Regions from separate parts of the Rhizobium sp. 01N48 genome, predicted to be linked through region 3. Evidence: predicted binding sites of a transcription regulator. Region 3 holds the regulator's gene; each other region holds the start of a gene.
What was found. The regulator PhoB, encoded in region 3, activates phosphate uptake and scavenging genes when phosphate is short. The targets are predictions, from matches to a motif close to TGTCATNNANCTGTCAT.

Region 1 (4,776 bases), on a different contig from region 3:
GTCGATTCCACTGAGACCAAGCGCAATCTCATCGAAAAGTGCGGCCTCGACACCATCTACCGGCTCGCCGAAACGCTTGATCTCGCCATCGTCAGCTGCGGCGATATCGGCCCGCATTCGACCTCGCTTTCGGAGGGGTGGATCTCCAAGGGCGAATTGCAGGAGCTGATCGATGCCGGCTGCGTCTGCGACACCATGTTCAATTTTCTCGACAAGGACGGCAACACGGTCGATCACTCGATCAACAGCCGGGTGATGTCCGTCGATCTCGATACGCTGAAGAAGGCCAAGCACATCGTGCTCTCCTCCGGCGGCGCCCACCGGGCGGTTGCCATCAGCGCCACCATCAAGCGGATCGGCTGCAACACGCTGATCACAGACGAGAGCGCCGCCCGCGCCCTGATCGAGCTCGCCGACGCCGCCTGACGCACCGGGCGCATCGGCGACATATGTCGCATCATCCAGACGCCGGTCATTTGCGTAAACGCTGCATGACCAAAGCCGCAGACGATGCCTCCACCGACCACACGGAAAGCCCAACCGGCAGATTTATCCTGGCCGGCCTCTACATGATCGCCGGCTGCGCGCACCTGCTCTTCCCAGCCGCGTTCCTGTCGATCACCCCGGATTGGGTTCCCTTCCCGGCCGAGGTGATCGCGCTCACCGGCCTGTGCGAGATTGCCGGCGCGATCGGCCTGACAACTGAACGGTTACGCCATCAGGCCGGCATCTGTCTGGCGCTTTATGCCGTCTGTGTCTTCCCGGCCAACATCAAGCACGCAATTGACGATCTCGGCTCGACCACGGCCACCTTGGGCTGGTGGTATCATCTGCCGCGCCTCGCCCTGCAGCCAGTCATCGTCTGGTGGGCGCTGTTTGCCGGCAAGGTGACGCGCTGGCCATTGCCGGCGTCGCACTGACCTCGGGCCAGCCGACGGAACTGAAACGGCTCGACACGCCGCGACTGGACGGCGCATGATCGTTCTGCGTCAAACCGCCACGTCGTACGCGCCTGGCCATTTGATAATAGCCAAGGGGAGAACTGGCCGTGGGGGCACAGTCAGGAGGCAAGATTTGTCGAAGCGTAGCTTTTCGTTTCCCGTAGCCGATGTCCGGGCCCGCGCGCTCGGCGAAATCCATTCGCGCCCCTATACGCTCATCCCCGTCTCCCGCGTCATCTTCCAGGTCGCTTTTCTCACCGAGGCCAACTTCGCCGCCGACCAGGCGATCCTGAAGGCGCTCTCGCTCGCCCAGGGTATTCCGGCACCCGCCGCAGACACCAGCCACCACACGATGAGCTGGGGCAGCGGCACGCTGCGCTGGGAGCGCCACACGGAATTCTCGACCTATTTCTGGGACACGCCGGCACCGGCGGAATTCGGCGCGGAGATCCCGGTCAATCCTTTCGGCGCCAGCTTCGCGGCACCCGGCCCCTTCATCTCGGGCGTTCGTATCGAGATTCGCCCTGACAGCGAGGATGTCGCCGACGTCATCGCCAATTTCGATCCGACCAGCCTCTGCCAGAGCATGGTGGCCGACAGCCAGGCAACGGTGATTACCGATTTCCGCCAGGACGGCGACGGGCTGACCAAGTTCCTGGTGCTCGACCACGGCATGACGGATGGCGCCCGCGGCATGCTCGCCCAGCGCCTGCTCGATATCGAGACCTATAGGACGCTTGCGATGATGGGCCTGCCGTTGGCGCAGACGCTGTCGCCCGAGATCCGCCAGATCGAGACGAGCTTCACCGCCATCACGCAGGGCATGAAGCAGCATGCGCGCGCTGAAGCCGACGCCACGCTGTCGGAGATCACCCGCCTCGCAGCCGAACTCGAGGCCAATGCTGCCCTCAGCCTCTACCGCTTCGGCGCCAGCCGCGCCTATTACAACATCGTGCTCGAGCGCGTCGCCATGCTGGCCGAGAAGGCGCTCCCCGGCAACGAAACCCTCGGCGCCTTCCTGCAGCGTCGCCTCGCGCCCGCCATGCGCACCTGCCAGTCGGTCGAGGAGCGGCAGGCGGACCTGTCGCGCAAGCTCGCCCGCGCAACCGCCCTTCTGCGCAGCTGGATCGACGTCGAATTGGAAAAGTTCAACACCGAGATCCTGGCCTCGATGGACAAGCGCGCCCATCTGCAGCTGCGCCTGCAGCAGACGGTCGAAGGCCTGTCGGTCGCTGCCATCTCCTATTACGTCATCGGCCTCGTCGGCTACCTCGCCAAGCTTCTGCATGGCGTCGGCGTCGAGATCGCGCCGGAGACGCTGACCGGCGCCGCTGTGCCCTTCGTGGTTCTCGGCGTGTGGCTCACCGTGCGCCGCATTCGCAGCAAACACAGCGACGACCATGTCAAAGAGGCCAACCGCCCCGACGCGCTGAGCTGATCCGAAGGGCCGGCAGCACGCTCGCCTGCCGATCTCTTTCCGCACGCATTTCCGCGTCCGGCCGAAGCGTCATATATCCTTCATGACACGCTGCTTATTTGGCGCCATGAGTGGCCTTGCCGTGCGTGCTTTCATGATATCGTCATGCGGCGCAAAGCTAGGCAGTTCCGCAAGCGTCCGAAGCGACAAATCTGAACAGGGATCGAGATGACCACCATGAGAGGCACGCCTTCAACCGACTGGCTCGAGGCCGAACTGGCCGATACGCTGGATGAAGACTATGAGCTCGAGCTCTCCGAGCCGGCGCTGTCCGAGGAAATCCGCAAGATCTACCGCAAGGCGCATCCGCCATCGATGCCGCGCATCGAATACTTTCGTTCGCTGATCGCACTGCAGTCCGAGCTGATCCGCTTGCAGGATTGGGTCACCTATCACAAGGAAAAGGTGGTCGTGATCTTCGAAGGTCGCGATTCCGCCGGCAAGGGCGGCGTCATCAAGCGCATCACCCAGCGCCTCAACCCGCGCGTCGCCCGCGTCGTGGCGCTTCCGGCTCCGTCGGACCGCGAAAAGTCGCAGTGGTACTTCCAGCGCTACGTGCCGCATCTGCCTGCTGGCGGCGAGATCGTGCTCTTCGACCGCTCCTGGTATAACCGCTCCGGCGTCGAGCGCGTCATGGGCTTTGCCGACGAGGATCAGGTCGAGCAGTTCTTCAACGACGTACCCGAATTCGAACGCATGCTGGTCCGTTCCGGCATCCGCCTCGTCAAATACTGGTTCTCGATCACCGACGAAGAACAGCAGTTGCGCTTCCTCGTGCGCATCCACGATCCGCTGAAGCAGTGGAAGCTGTCGCCGATGGACCTGCAGTCGCGCATCCGCTGGGAAGCCTACACCAAGGCCAAGGAAGAAACCTTCGCCCGCACCAACATCCCGGAAGCTCCGTGGCACATCGTCGAGGGCAACGACAAGAAGCGCGCCCGCCTGAACTGCATCGACCATCTCCTGTCGCAGTTCCCCTACGAAGACGTGCCGCACGAGGAGATCGCCTTGCCCGAGCGCGTGTTCAACCCGGATTACGAGCGCAAGGTCCTGCCACCGGAGTTGTACGTTCCGTCGAAGTATTGATTGGCTAGAGATGTCGGCGGGTGAGGCTCTCATCCGCCGGCTCCATCATAGGCAGCCCATCTAGGCGCGTGCCCGCGCCTTCTGCCCAGCATCGCGGATCAGATCGAAGACCGCCTTAGGCTTGGCTAGGCCGAGTAGTTGTGGCGTCGAGTCGAGGGATGGCATCCAGACTGCCATCGACCGATTGCCGAACAGAGAAACAGATGGCCCGAAGCGGATATCACCCTTTGTGTTGCCGTCACCAACCAGATTGAGTTCCGGCAGACGATCCAACTCGAGCGACGTAAAGCGTGCAAAAGGGGAGGACCGCAAAATGAGTACCCGCTGGTCGGTCACGGCATAGAGGGTGCGGCTACGCAGCCAGGCATCGACGAAAAAGCGGCCAACGGCAAAGAAAATCCCGATGCCGACAAACATTGCGCCCCATAGATAAAAGAACACCGGCGCACCCGTCCGCGTAACCATGACAAGCCAGAAGACCGCGAAAGAGAGCCACACCGCGCTAAACGGGATCATCAGCGCGTCACGGCTGGTAAACATCAGTCCCTGCGCCGGCACGCCGCGCCATAGCACCCGCTCGCCGCGCACCAACCTGGAATTCAAGTCATCAGCAGTCATGCGCCGCTCCCAAACACGCTCCATCGCCAAGATGGTAGAGTGTCAGAATTAACTTTCGACTACAGATGAACCACCATTACGCGCATTTTCCTGCTCAGCAATCGTCGCTTTGAGATAAAGCGCCGGGCGGACTCCTACCCCAACATCTCCGCTTCCGCCTTCAAACCCAGCAACGCCGCCCCAATCAGCCCCGGCTCGACGCGGCATTCGCTGCGCACGACGAGCGGTCGGTCGAATTTGCGGAGGATGCGCTGGCGCACGGCCTTGTCGAGCTCATCCAGCAGCGGTTCCACATTGGAGAGCCCGCCGGCGACGGGGACGATGGTGGCGCCGGTGATGTTGACGGTCAGCGCCAGAGGAGAAGCGAGGAGATCGATGTAGACATCGATCGTGCGCGTCGCCTTTTCCTCGCCGCCCAGCCACTGGCCGATGATCTCCTCGCTGGTGAAGTCGAGGCCGTGCAGCGTCTTGTGCAGGCGTTCCATGCCGCGCGCGCCGCCGACGGAATCGACGCAGCCGCTCTGGCCGCAGCCGCAGGCAAAATGCGGGATCTCGACCGGCGGGTGGCCGGCGCGCAGTGCCGCGATCGGGCCGTGTCCCCATTCGCCGGCAAAGCCGCCCGCCTCGTTTATCAACCGACCGTTGGCTATCACG
Region 2 (4,776 bases), on a different contig from region 3:
TGCAGGCGGCGCTGCTGCAACGTCATCGCGCCAAAGTCGATTCCAAGTGCCAGAGTGGAAATGATCAATGGCGCCGAGAGCGCTGCCATGATCGCGATGTTGCCATCCCGGCGGGTGCTGAAACCCGCCAGATATCGCCTCATGCCTGGTTTCATATACCACCCATGCGGATCGTGGCGAAGCGGCGGATCTTGGTGTCGGGAAGCGGGAATGTGTAGAGATTCCAGATCGGTAGGGCGCTGGCGTCATACTCCGTCGTGACCGTGAACTGATTGGCGTTCGTGGGGTCGGTGGCAACGGTGACCTGGAGTTTCTTGCGGTCGATCAGGGGATCGTTGAGGGTCGACAGCGCGATGTAATTGTTGACGAGCTGGGCGCGCTCCTGCTCGGAAAGGCCGGCCACCGCCGTGCGTGCGGCGTCCGCCGTCAGCTGCTGCAGCGCATGCGCGGCGCTGAGGTAGATGCCATAGGCGATCAGGGTGAGAAGAACGAGCAGAAAGACCGGTGCAACGATTGCGAACTCTATCGCGGCCGCACCCTGCCGGTTGGCGAGAAGACGTCGGGCATTCCTCATGCACTGCACTCCTTGCAATGGTCAACGCCGCAGCGAGGACAACCGAAGGATACATTTAACCGTCTTAATTTTTGCTTACCTAATAAACCCCATGCGTGTACCTGCAAGATATCAGGGTGTACGGAAATGGTGCGCTATTCCTGTGGCCGGCTAATCTGTTCGCCGGCTTGGGATCAGTTGCCGAGCTTCTGGGTCAATCTGGCGATATCCTCGCGCAGCGCGGCGATCTCGGTCATCACCTGCATGTCGATCTTCTGGTGCAGAGACAGCACTTCCAGCTCGGCCTTCAGGTTGACTTCGTAGTCCTTCGCCGCCTCGAAGCGATCGCGCTCGGCCTGCCTGTTCTGCGACATCATGATGATCGGCGCCTGGATCGCGGCGATCATGGAGAGGACGAGATTGAGGAAGATGAAGGGGTAGGGGTCGAAGGCGCGGGTCGAAAGGATGATCGTGTTGATCACGCACCAGACGGCCAGGAAGACCAGGAAGGTGGTGATGAAGGCCCAAGAGCCGCCGACGCGCGCGATGCTGTCGGCCATCCTCTCGCCGAAGGACGATTCGGCTTTCAGCGCGGCATTGATATCCGTCGAGATGATCTTGCGCGCATGCGCCTTTTCCAGCACCCGCTTTTCGATGTCGCCGAGTTCGTTGGCGGACTTGTCGAAATGCAGGTGGACGAAACTGGAGAGATTGTTCATGGCGCGACTCCCGATGACTCATGTTGGCGGGGAGTATTCCGTTATGCGCCAGGAATGCAATGCGGCAACGTGCATGTCTGCCGTGCTCAAGAGCCCTCTGCTCGCAGCCAGGAGTGCTGCGGGAAGAAGCGCTCGACGGTCTGCGCCTTGCCGAACATCACATCGTGCTGGAGATAGCGATAGTCGCGGACCAGCGGATCGATGGTCTTGGCGTCGCGAACCCAGTCCGGCGAAGCGGTGTTGTCGCGGGTTATCAGCTGATAGCGATCGACGATCGGGTACTTCTTCTGCACGCGGCCGAGGAAGCCGGTATAGAACGGGTGCTCGTAGCCCGCGAATTTCAGCACGTGATAGGGCAACTGCGACGGGCTGATGGTGCCGACGTTCTGCTTGACGCCCTTGCGGTTCGACCAGATGACCAGCGGCGTCTCGTGCTCCTGCTTCATGACGCTGACGGAAGCCCGGCGGGTGGCGACCTGGTCGGGCATATAGCCGGTATTCGTGTAGACGCTGCCGAGCGGCGGCAAGTGGTCGCCCCAGAGAACGATGATCGTCTCGCGGTCACGCTTGGATGCCCATTCGGTCAGCATCTTGAAGCTCTGGTCGGCTTCCTTGACGCCCTGCGTGTAGGTTGCGAGCGTGGCGCGGTCGGCGTCGGTCAGATTGCCGGTGAAGTCGACCGTGTTGTTGGCGTAGCGGTTGGCCTCGTAGGGGCCATGTCCCTGCAAGGTGACCGCGAAGAAGAAGAAGGGCCGGTCGAGCCCGTCGGCTTCCTGCATGATCTCCTTCATCAGGCTGTCGTCGGAGGCGAAGATGCCGCGCTTTTCCATGGTCGGCATGGTTTCTTCGGTGCGGAACTCCTCGAATCCGAAATCCTTGTAGACCTCGTTGCGGTTCCAGAACCAGCCACTGAACGGATGCAGCGCACGGGCCGCATAGCCTTCGCCGCGGAAGAAGGTGGCGAGCGAGGGGATGTCGTTGCGGATATACTGCTGGTAGGGGATGCTGCCATAGGGCAGGAAGGCATTGGAGAAGCCGGTCAGCGCCTCGAACTCGACATTGGCGGTCATGCCGCCGAACTCAGGCGAGAAGACGTGGCCTGACTGCGCCGCGCGGATCGTCGGCATCGGGTCTTCGGAGAACTTCAGGGTCTTCAGGCGCGTCGGATCCCAGAAGGATTCGCTCATCAGCATGATCACGTCGGGCTTGTCGCTCGGGCCGCTGAGATAGCCGTAATTGCGCGAGGGAATGGCGTCGAGCGCCTGCGTATTGAGGCCGGCGGGCGAGGCGACGTCGGCCATCGGGATGTTGAAGATGAAGGCGAGAATGAAGCCGTTGCTGCGGTAGTTCTCTTTCTGATCCCACATCATCGGCACCACCTGCAGCCGGTCGCGGATATAGGAATACTGCGAATAATCCATCAGAGAGCCAAAGGCGGCGATGACGGGAACCGTCAGGCAGAGATTGCGGATACGGTTGCGGCGCGCCATCTTCGGGAGGCGGCGCCAGGCGTAGCGCCACGCCAGCACGAGGCCGGTGACGGAGAGAAGGATGCCGACGGCAACCGCGATAGCCGTCATCGGGCGGTCGCGGACCATGACCGGCAGCAGCTCGAAAATCTGGCGGCCGAACAGCATGTCCGAGGGGTAGAGCGGGTCGGAGAGGTAGTGCTGCTTCTGATTGGAGACGAGCGCCGGCACGAGCACGAGCGGCAGCACGACCAGTGCAGAGAGGAAACGGCGGCCGAGGATCGCATCGACGCAGAGCATCACGATGGTCAGCATGACGACCGTGGTCATGCCAGGACGGGCCGTGGAAGACAGAAAGGCGCCGACGTCGGTTGCGCCGCCGCGCGCGATCACTTCGACCGAGAAGGTTGCAAGCAACGCCATCACCGCCGTCAGGGCGACGGCAATTGCGCCGCGCAGGATAGATGATGGGCGGGTGTCAGCGCCAACGCCGCCATAGAGAGCCGCCTCGCGCATAGCCGCTCCGGACTTGAAAACTTGGGCGATCAATGGCGGAACTCCGGTGTCATCATAGCGTCATCGAACTGTCACATCTTCGTCATGAACGCTAGATGAACCATTGTTGTTTCGTGGGCTTAACGCTTTTTTGATCACAAACTTTTCGGCAGCTGGTTGCCTCATTTCGCGTGGGCTCCGGATGGAGCCTCTATTGCCGCGCGCGGGCGATCCTTGCGTGCCTTATTTAGCTGTCGTAGGTCATGGATATGTTCGCGTCAGAGGAGAGTTTGCATGCGCAGTTCCGTCGAGATCTACAACGTCAAGACGGGCGAGGCCCGTGTGATCTGGCAGACCGAGAGACTGGTCGAAGCCCCCAATTACGCCCCTGACGGCAGCTATCTGCTGCTCAACGACGAAGGACTGCTCTATCGGCTGGCGCTCGACGGCTCGGCGAAGGTGGAGCATGTCGATACCGGCTTCGCGACGGCCTGTAACAACGACCACGGGATTTCGCCCGATGGCACCCGTATCGTCATCTCAGACAAGGTCGAGTTCGGCAAGTCGGCAATCTACACGCTGCCGATCGAGGGTGGGGCGCCGCAGCTGGTGACCACCAATCATCCGTCCTACTGGCATGGCTGGTCGCCTGACGGGAAGGAGCTCGCCTATTGCGGCATTCGCGGCGACCTGTTCGACATCTACACGATCGACGTGACCGGCGGCGAAGAGCGGCGGCTGACAAACGGTGAGGGGCGCAATGACGGGCCTGACTATTCGGCCGATGGGCGCTGGATCTATTTCAACTCCAGCCGCACCGGCTTGATGCAGATCTGGCGCATCCATCCCGACGGAACCGGCGTGGAGCAGGTGACGCACGACAATTACGGCAACTGGTTCGCGCATCCGTCCCCCAACAACGACAAGGTCGTGCTGATTTCCTACGATCCCGATGTCTTCGATCATCCGCGTGACAAGCATGTGCGGATGCGGATCATGGATATGGACGGGGGAAATCTCACGACGCTGTTCGAGCTTTTCGGTGGGCAGGGATCGATCAATGTTCCGAACTGGTCACCCGATGGTGACGAGTTCGCCTATGTCCGATATTTCCCGGTCGAGGCCTGAGCGATTGCATCCGGCGCGGTTTGTCGGCATAGGTGGCGCGTCGGGTGCCCGCAGGCTTGCGGGAGAATCGGGAATTCGGTGCAAGACCGGAACGTGCCCAACGCTGTAAGGCCGACGTCTGCCGCTTGATGCCACTGGCGCTTTGCCGGGAAGGCGTGGCAGACGGATGACGCCAAGTCAGAAGACCGGCCCGACAATCATAGACTGACCGCCTGGACAGCGGCCGGTTGTGTTGTTGGGGATTGACGATGCGACCAGACCAACCTGGCTCTCTTGCGAGAGCCGGTGCCTTTTCGGCGAGCGAGCGCGACGCCGTTTACAGAGCCATCGAGACCAGACGCGACGTGCGATCGGAGTTCCTTCCGGATGCCGTGCCCGATGACGTCATCGGGCGGCTATTGGCTGCAGCCCA
Region 3 (4,776 bases):
GTGATCCTTCGGCTCGGAACCAAGAGGTACCGCCATGTTCATGCGATAGCCGAAACGGGCAGCCCCTTCGACCAGCGAATGCAGCACGTTGTTGCCATCGCCCATCCAGGCGATCGTCTTGCCCTTGATCGGGCCGCGATGCTCTTCGAAGGTCATGATATCGGCCATGATCTGGCAGGGATGGGTATCATCCGTCAGCGCGTTGATGACGGGAACGGTCGCATGTTCGGCGAGCTCCAGCATGCGGGCGTGATCGGTGGTGCGGATCATGATAGCGTCGACATAGCGCGACAGGACCTTCGCGGTGTCGCCAATCGTTTCGGCGCGGCCGAGCTGCATTTCGGTGCCGGAGAGGAACAGCGTTTCGCCGCCGAGCTGGCGCATGCCGACGTCGAAGGAGACGCGGGTACGCGTCGAGGGCTTTTCGAAGATCATCGCCAGCATCTTGCCTGCCAGCGGCTTGTCGCCCTGGCCAGCCTTGAAGGCCTGCTTGCGGGTCTTGGCGTCGTCCATGATGACCCTGAGGTCGGAAGAGGTTACCGCGGAGAGATCGAGAAAGTGTTTTGGGGAAGCCATCTGTCTTTAACCTGTTGCGCCCGCCATCCGGCCGGGCATCCATCCATTCAAGCCGTCTTCTTTGCCTTGGCGCGCACGCTCTCGGCGGCGCGCTCCAGGCGCGCGAGGCCTTCGCGGGCTTCGTCAGCGGTGACGACGAGCGGGGGCAACAAACGGATGACATTGTCGCCGGCCGGAATGGCCAGCAGGTTGGCAGCGCGGATGGCCTGCAACAGCTCAGTTGACGGAACAGCCGCCTTGACGCCGAGCATCAGGCCTTCGCCGCGGATATCCTCGATCACATCAGGGAAACGATCCTTCAGCGATGCAAGGCCCTGACGGAAGACTAGCGCGACGTCGTTGACGTGGCGCAGGAAGCCTTCCTCGAGGATGACATCGAGCACGGCATTGCCGACGGCCATGGCGAGCGGGTTGCCGCCGTAGGTCGAGCCATGGGTGCCGGCCTTCATGCCGGAGGCCGCTTCGGCCGTTGCCAGGCATGCGCCGAGCGGGAAACCACCGCCGATGCCCTTGGCGACCGCCATGATATCGGGCGTCACGCCGGACCATTCATGCGCGAAGAGCTTGCCGGTGCGGCCGACGCCGGACTGAACCTCATCGAGGATCAGAAGCAGGCCGTTTTCGTCGCAGAGCTGGCGCAGCGCCTTCATGAATTCCGTGGTCGCCGGGCGGATACCACCCTCACCCTGTACCGGCTCGATCAGGATACCGGCCGTGGCATCGGTGATCGCGGCACGGACGGCTTCGATATCGCCGAAGGGAACCTGGTCGAAACCGGGCGTCTTGGGGCCGAAGCCTTCGAGATACTTTTCCTGGCCACCGGCGGCAATCGTTGCCAGCGTGCGGCCGTGGAAGGCGCCTTCGAAGGTGATGATGTGGAAGCGCTCGGGATGGCCCTTCGAATACTGGTAGCGGCGCGCGGTCTTGATCGCGCATTCCAGCGCTTCGGCGCCGGAATTGGTGAAGAACACCTTATCCGCGAAGGTTGCATCGGTCAGCCGCTTGGCAAAGCGCTCCTGGCCGGGGATTTCGTAAATGTTGGAGAGGTGCCAAACCTTCTCGGCCTGATCCTTCAGCGCGCCGACGACGTGCGGATGGCTATGGCCGACGGAGGTCACGGCAACGCCCGCGCCGAAATCGAGATATCGCTCGCCAGTTTCGGTGATCAGCCACACGCCCTCTCCTCGCTCGAACCGCAGCGGGGCACGAGAGTAGGTATCATAAAGCGGCGCGGCTTCAGCCATGGCGCGATCTCCTGTCATTCGCTCAACAAAGGCCCGGACTCCGGCTAAAAAGCGGGTGCCCGGAAATGAAAAATGCCGCCTTTCGGCGGCGAGGGGCACTATTGTCTTTTCGCAGTGCGATGTCAACAAAACTGAGCTTTTGCCGCATGCGTCAAGCAAGCATCGGGGCGCCGGCGAGCTATCAACAGCTAATGTTGCAGAAATGACTCTACCACCCAGCAAGTTGGGGAAAACCGAGAAATCGATTCGCCGCGATTCAACCGACTCTTGTCACGGAGTCGCCCTCACTCTAGGTTAAAACTCAATTACTAGACTGCATGCGGCGGAACTAGTCACCAAAATCGAGCAAGCGTTTCTTGGTCCGGACACGTCCGTGCCATGGGTGAAGGATTCTGCCTACACCAACGCAATAAGGCGGAGACAGGGCATGAACTGGACAGACGAGCGCGTTGAAAGACTGAAGAAGCTTTGGGCCGAAGGCTTGAGCGCCAGCCAGATTGCGGCACAACTTGGCGGTGTAAGCCGCAACGCCGTCATCGGCAAGGTCCACCGCCTGAACCTGCCTGGCCGCGCCAAGGCCGGCGGCACGACGACCGCGACCAGAGCGCCGAAGCGCCCGGCGGTTTCGACCCCGCGCGCTGCCAGCAACTTCAATTCCGCACGCATCTCGCCAAGCCGCGCCGTTGCCCGCCCGCAGGGCGCAGTGGCTCTCAAGGAAGAGATGGACATCGATGCGATCGAGGAAGTCCGCTACCGTCCGGCTTCCAACGTTGTCGTTCCGATCTCGCGCCGCCTCGGCCTTACGGAACTGACCGAGCGTACGTGCAAGTGGCCGGTCGGCGATCCGCTGACTGACGATTTCCACTTCTGCGGCTGCGAGTCCCCTGACAACTCGCCATACTGCACCTACCACCAGCGCATGGCCTACCAGCCGGTCAACGAGCGCCGCAAGGCAGCCAACCGGGTCGCATGACCCGGAAAGCCGGATAAGGAACACAAGAAAACGGGCCCTCGCGGGGCCCGTTTTTCGTTGGATCGGATGGAATGGAAGCGCCTTACGCTTCCATGGAATAGCCGGCGCCGCGAACCGTGCGGATGACATCCTGCATGTTGGAGAAGTTGAGCGCCTTGCGCAGGCGGCCGACGTGCACATCGACGGTGCGTTCGTCGACATAGATGTCATGGCCCCAGACGCCATCGAGCAGCTGCGAGCGGGAGAAGACGCGGCCCGGCGACGACATCAGGAATTCCAGCAGGCGGAATTCGGTCGGTCCGAGGCGGACTTCGCGGCTCTTGCGGTGAACGCGGTGGGTTTCGCGATCGAGCTCGATATCGCCGCACTTCAGCAGCGAGGAGAGCACTTCGGGCTTGGCGCGGCGCAGCATCGCCTTGACGCGGGCAACGAGCTCAGGCGTCGAAAACGGCTTGACGACATAATCGTCGGCGCCGGTCGACAGGCCGCGAACGCGTTCGCTTTCCTCGCCACGGGCGGTCAGCATGATGATCGGCAGGCGCTCCGTCTCGGGGCGCATGCGCAGGCGACGGCAGAGCTCGATGCCGGATACGCCGGGCAGCATCCAATCGAGGATCAAAAGATCAGGCGTGCGTTCCTGCAGCCGGATCTCGGCCTCGTCACCGCGAAGGATGGTATCGACTTCGAAGCCTTCGGCCTCAAGGTTATAGCGAAGAAGCACGCTCAGTGCTTCTTCGTCTTCAACGACTGCTACTCTTGGGATCATTCGTCTCGGTCTCCTGGGGGCGTGGGTCCGGAACGCTTATTCCGTGACCGCGCCGACGGTGTTGGCGGTGTCGTCCTTCGGACGCTCGCCTTCCGGCTGGGCGCCGGTAGCCATGTAGTAGATGGTCTCTGCGATGTTGGTGGCGTGGTCGCCGATGCGCTCGATGTTCTTGGCGCAGAAGAGAAGGTGCGTGCAGCTGGTGATGTTGCGCGGATCTTCCATCATGTAGGTCAGCATCTCGCGGAACAGCGAGGTGTACATCGCGTCGATTTCCTCGTCGCGTTCGCGGATCGACTTGGCACGATCGGCAACGCGGCTGGTGTAGACGTCGAGAACTTCCTTGAGCTGGACGAGCGCCAGTTCGGAGAGATGCTCGAGACCGCGGGCGAGCTTGCGCGGAACGCCCGTGCTCTGAACCGCGATGACGCGCTTGGCGGTGTTCTTGCCAAGATCGCCGACGCGCTCGAGATCGGCCGCGATGCGGATCGAGCCCATGATTTCGCGAAGGTCGGCGGCCATCGGCTGGCGGCGGGCGATGGTGATGATCGCCTTTTCGCCAATCTCGCGCTCGGCGTGATCGAGGATCACGTCGTCGGAGATGACCTTCTGGGCGAGCGAAGTGTCGCCGTTGACGAGCGCGCGAACGGCGTCGCCGACCATCTGTTCCGCGAGGCCGCCCATTTCGGAGATGCGGCGCGTCAGGAACTTGAGATCATCGTCATAGGCGGAATAGATATGTGTCGATGCCATGGGGCTTATCCTTGAATGTCCTGAGGTTTACCGGTTTCGGAGATCAACCGAAGCGGCCCATGATGTAATCCTGGGTGCGCGGATCATCCGGGTTGGTGAACATCTTGTCGGTATCGTTCTCCTCGACGAGGTTGCCGAGGTGGAACATGGCGGTGCGCTGCGAAACGCGGGCTGCCTGCTGCATCGAGTGCGTGACGATGACGATCGTGTAGGCTTCGCGCAGCTCGTGGATGAGCTCCTCGACCTTGGCGGTCGCGATCGGGTCAAGCGCCGAGCAGGGCTCGTCCATCAGGATGACTTCGGGGCTGACGGCAATCGCGCGGGCGATGCACAGACGCTGCTGCTGACCACCCGAGAGGCCGGTGCCGCCTTCATGCACGCGGTCCTTGACCTCGTTCCACAGGCCGGCGCGCTGCAGGCTCTGCTCGACGATGACGTCCATGTCGGCCTTCGCCTTGGCGAGACCG

Region 1: the regulator PhoB is predicted to act here: its motif matches at 2,447-2,463, upstream of ppk2 (polyphosphate kinase 2).
Region 2: the regulator PhoB is predicted to act here: its motif matches at 3,316-3,332, upstream of AC1DOG_RS20460 (LTA synthase family protein).

What each region holds. Positions count from the first base shown of each region.
Region 1 is NZ_JBFTQT010000008.1:33,399-38,174, reverse strand. Features, by position in the region: gene AC1DOG_RS16270 (sugar-binding transcriptional regulator) at 1-426, shown strand, start outside; gene AC1DOG_RS16265 (DoxX family protein) at 492-920, shown strand; gene AC1DOG_RS16260 (DUF3422 family protein) at 1,075-2,379, shown strand; gene ppk2 (polyphosphate kinase 2) at 2,587-3,504, shown strand; gene AC1DOG_RS16250 (PH domain-containing protein) at 3,565-4,122, opposite strand; gene AC1DOG_RS16245 (ROK family protein) at 4,257-4,776, opposite strand, start outside.
Region 2 is NZ_JBFTQT010000012.1:26,789-31,564, reverse strand. Features, by position in the region: gene AC1DOG_RS20475 (pilus assembly protein TadG-related protein) at 1-143, opposite strand, end outside; gene AC1DOG_RS20470 (TadE/TadG family type IV pilus assembly protein) at 152-574, opposite strand; gene AC1DOG_RS20465 (DUF1003 domain-containing protein) at 748-1,272, opposite strand; gene AC1DOG_RS20460 (LTA synthase family protein) at 1,359-3,257, opposite strand; gene AC1DOG_RS20455 (TolB family protein) at 3,531-4,364, shown strand; cobalamin riboswitch at 4,390-4,572, shown strand; gene bluB (5,6-dimethylbenzimidazole synthase) at 4,613-4,776, shown strand, end outside.
Region 3 is NZ_JBFTQT010000003.1:399,991-404,766, forward strand. Features, by position in the region: gene argF (ornithine carbamoyltransferase) at 1-576, opposite strand, end outside; gene AC1DOG_RS08380 (aspartate aminotransferase family protein) at 624-1,820, opposite strand; gene AC1DOG_RS08385 (GcrA family cell cycle regulator) at 2,248-2,793, shown strand; gene phoB (phosphate regulon transcriptional regulator PhoB) at 2,876-3,559, opposite strand; gene phoU (phosphate signaling complex protein PhoU) at 3,596-4,309, opposite strand; gene pstB (phosphate ABC transporter ATP-binding protein PstB) at 4,353-4,776, opposite strand, start outside.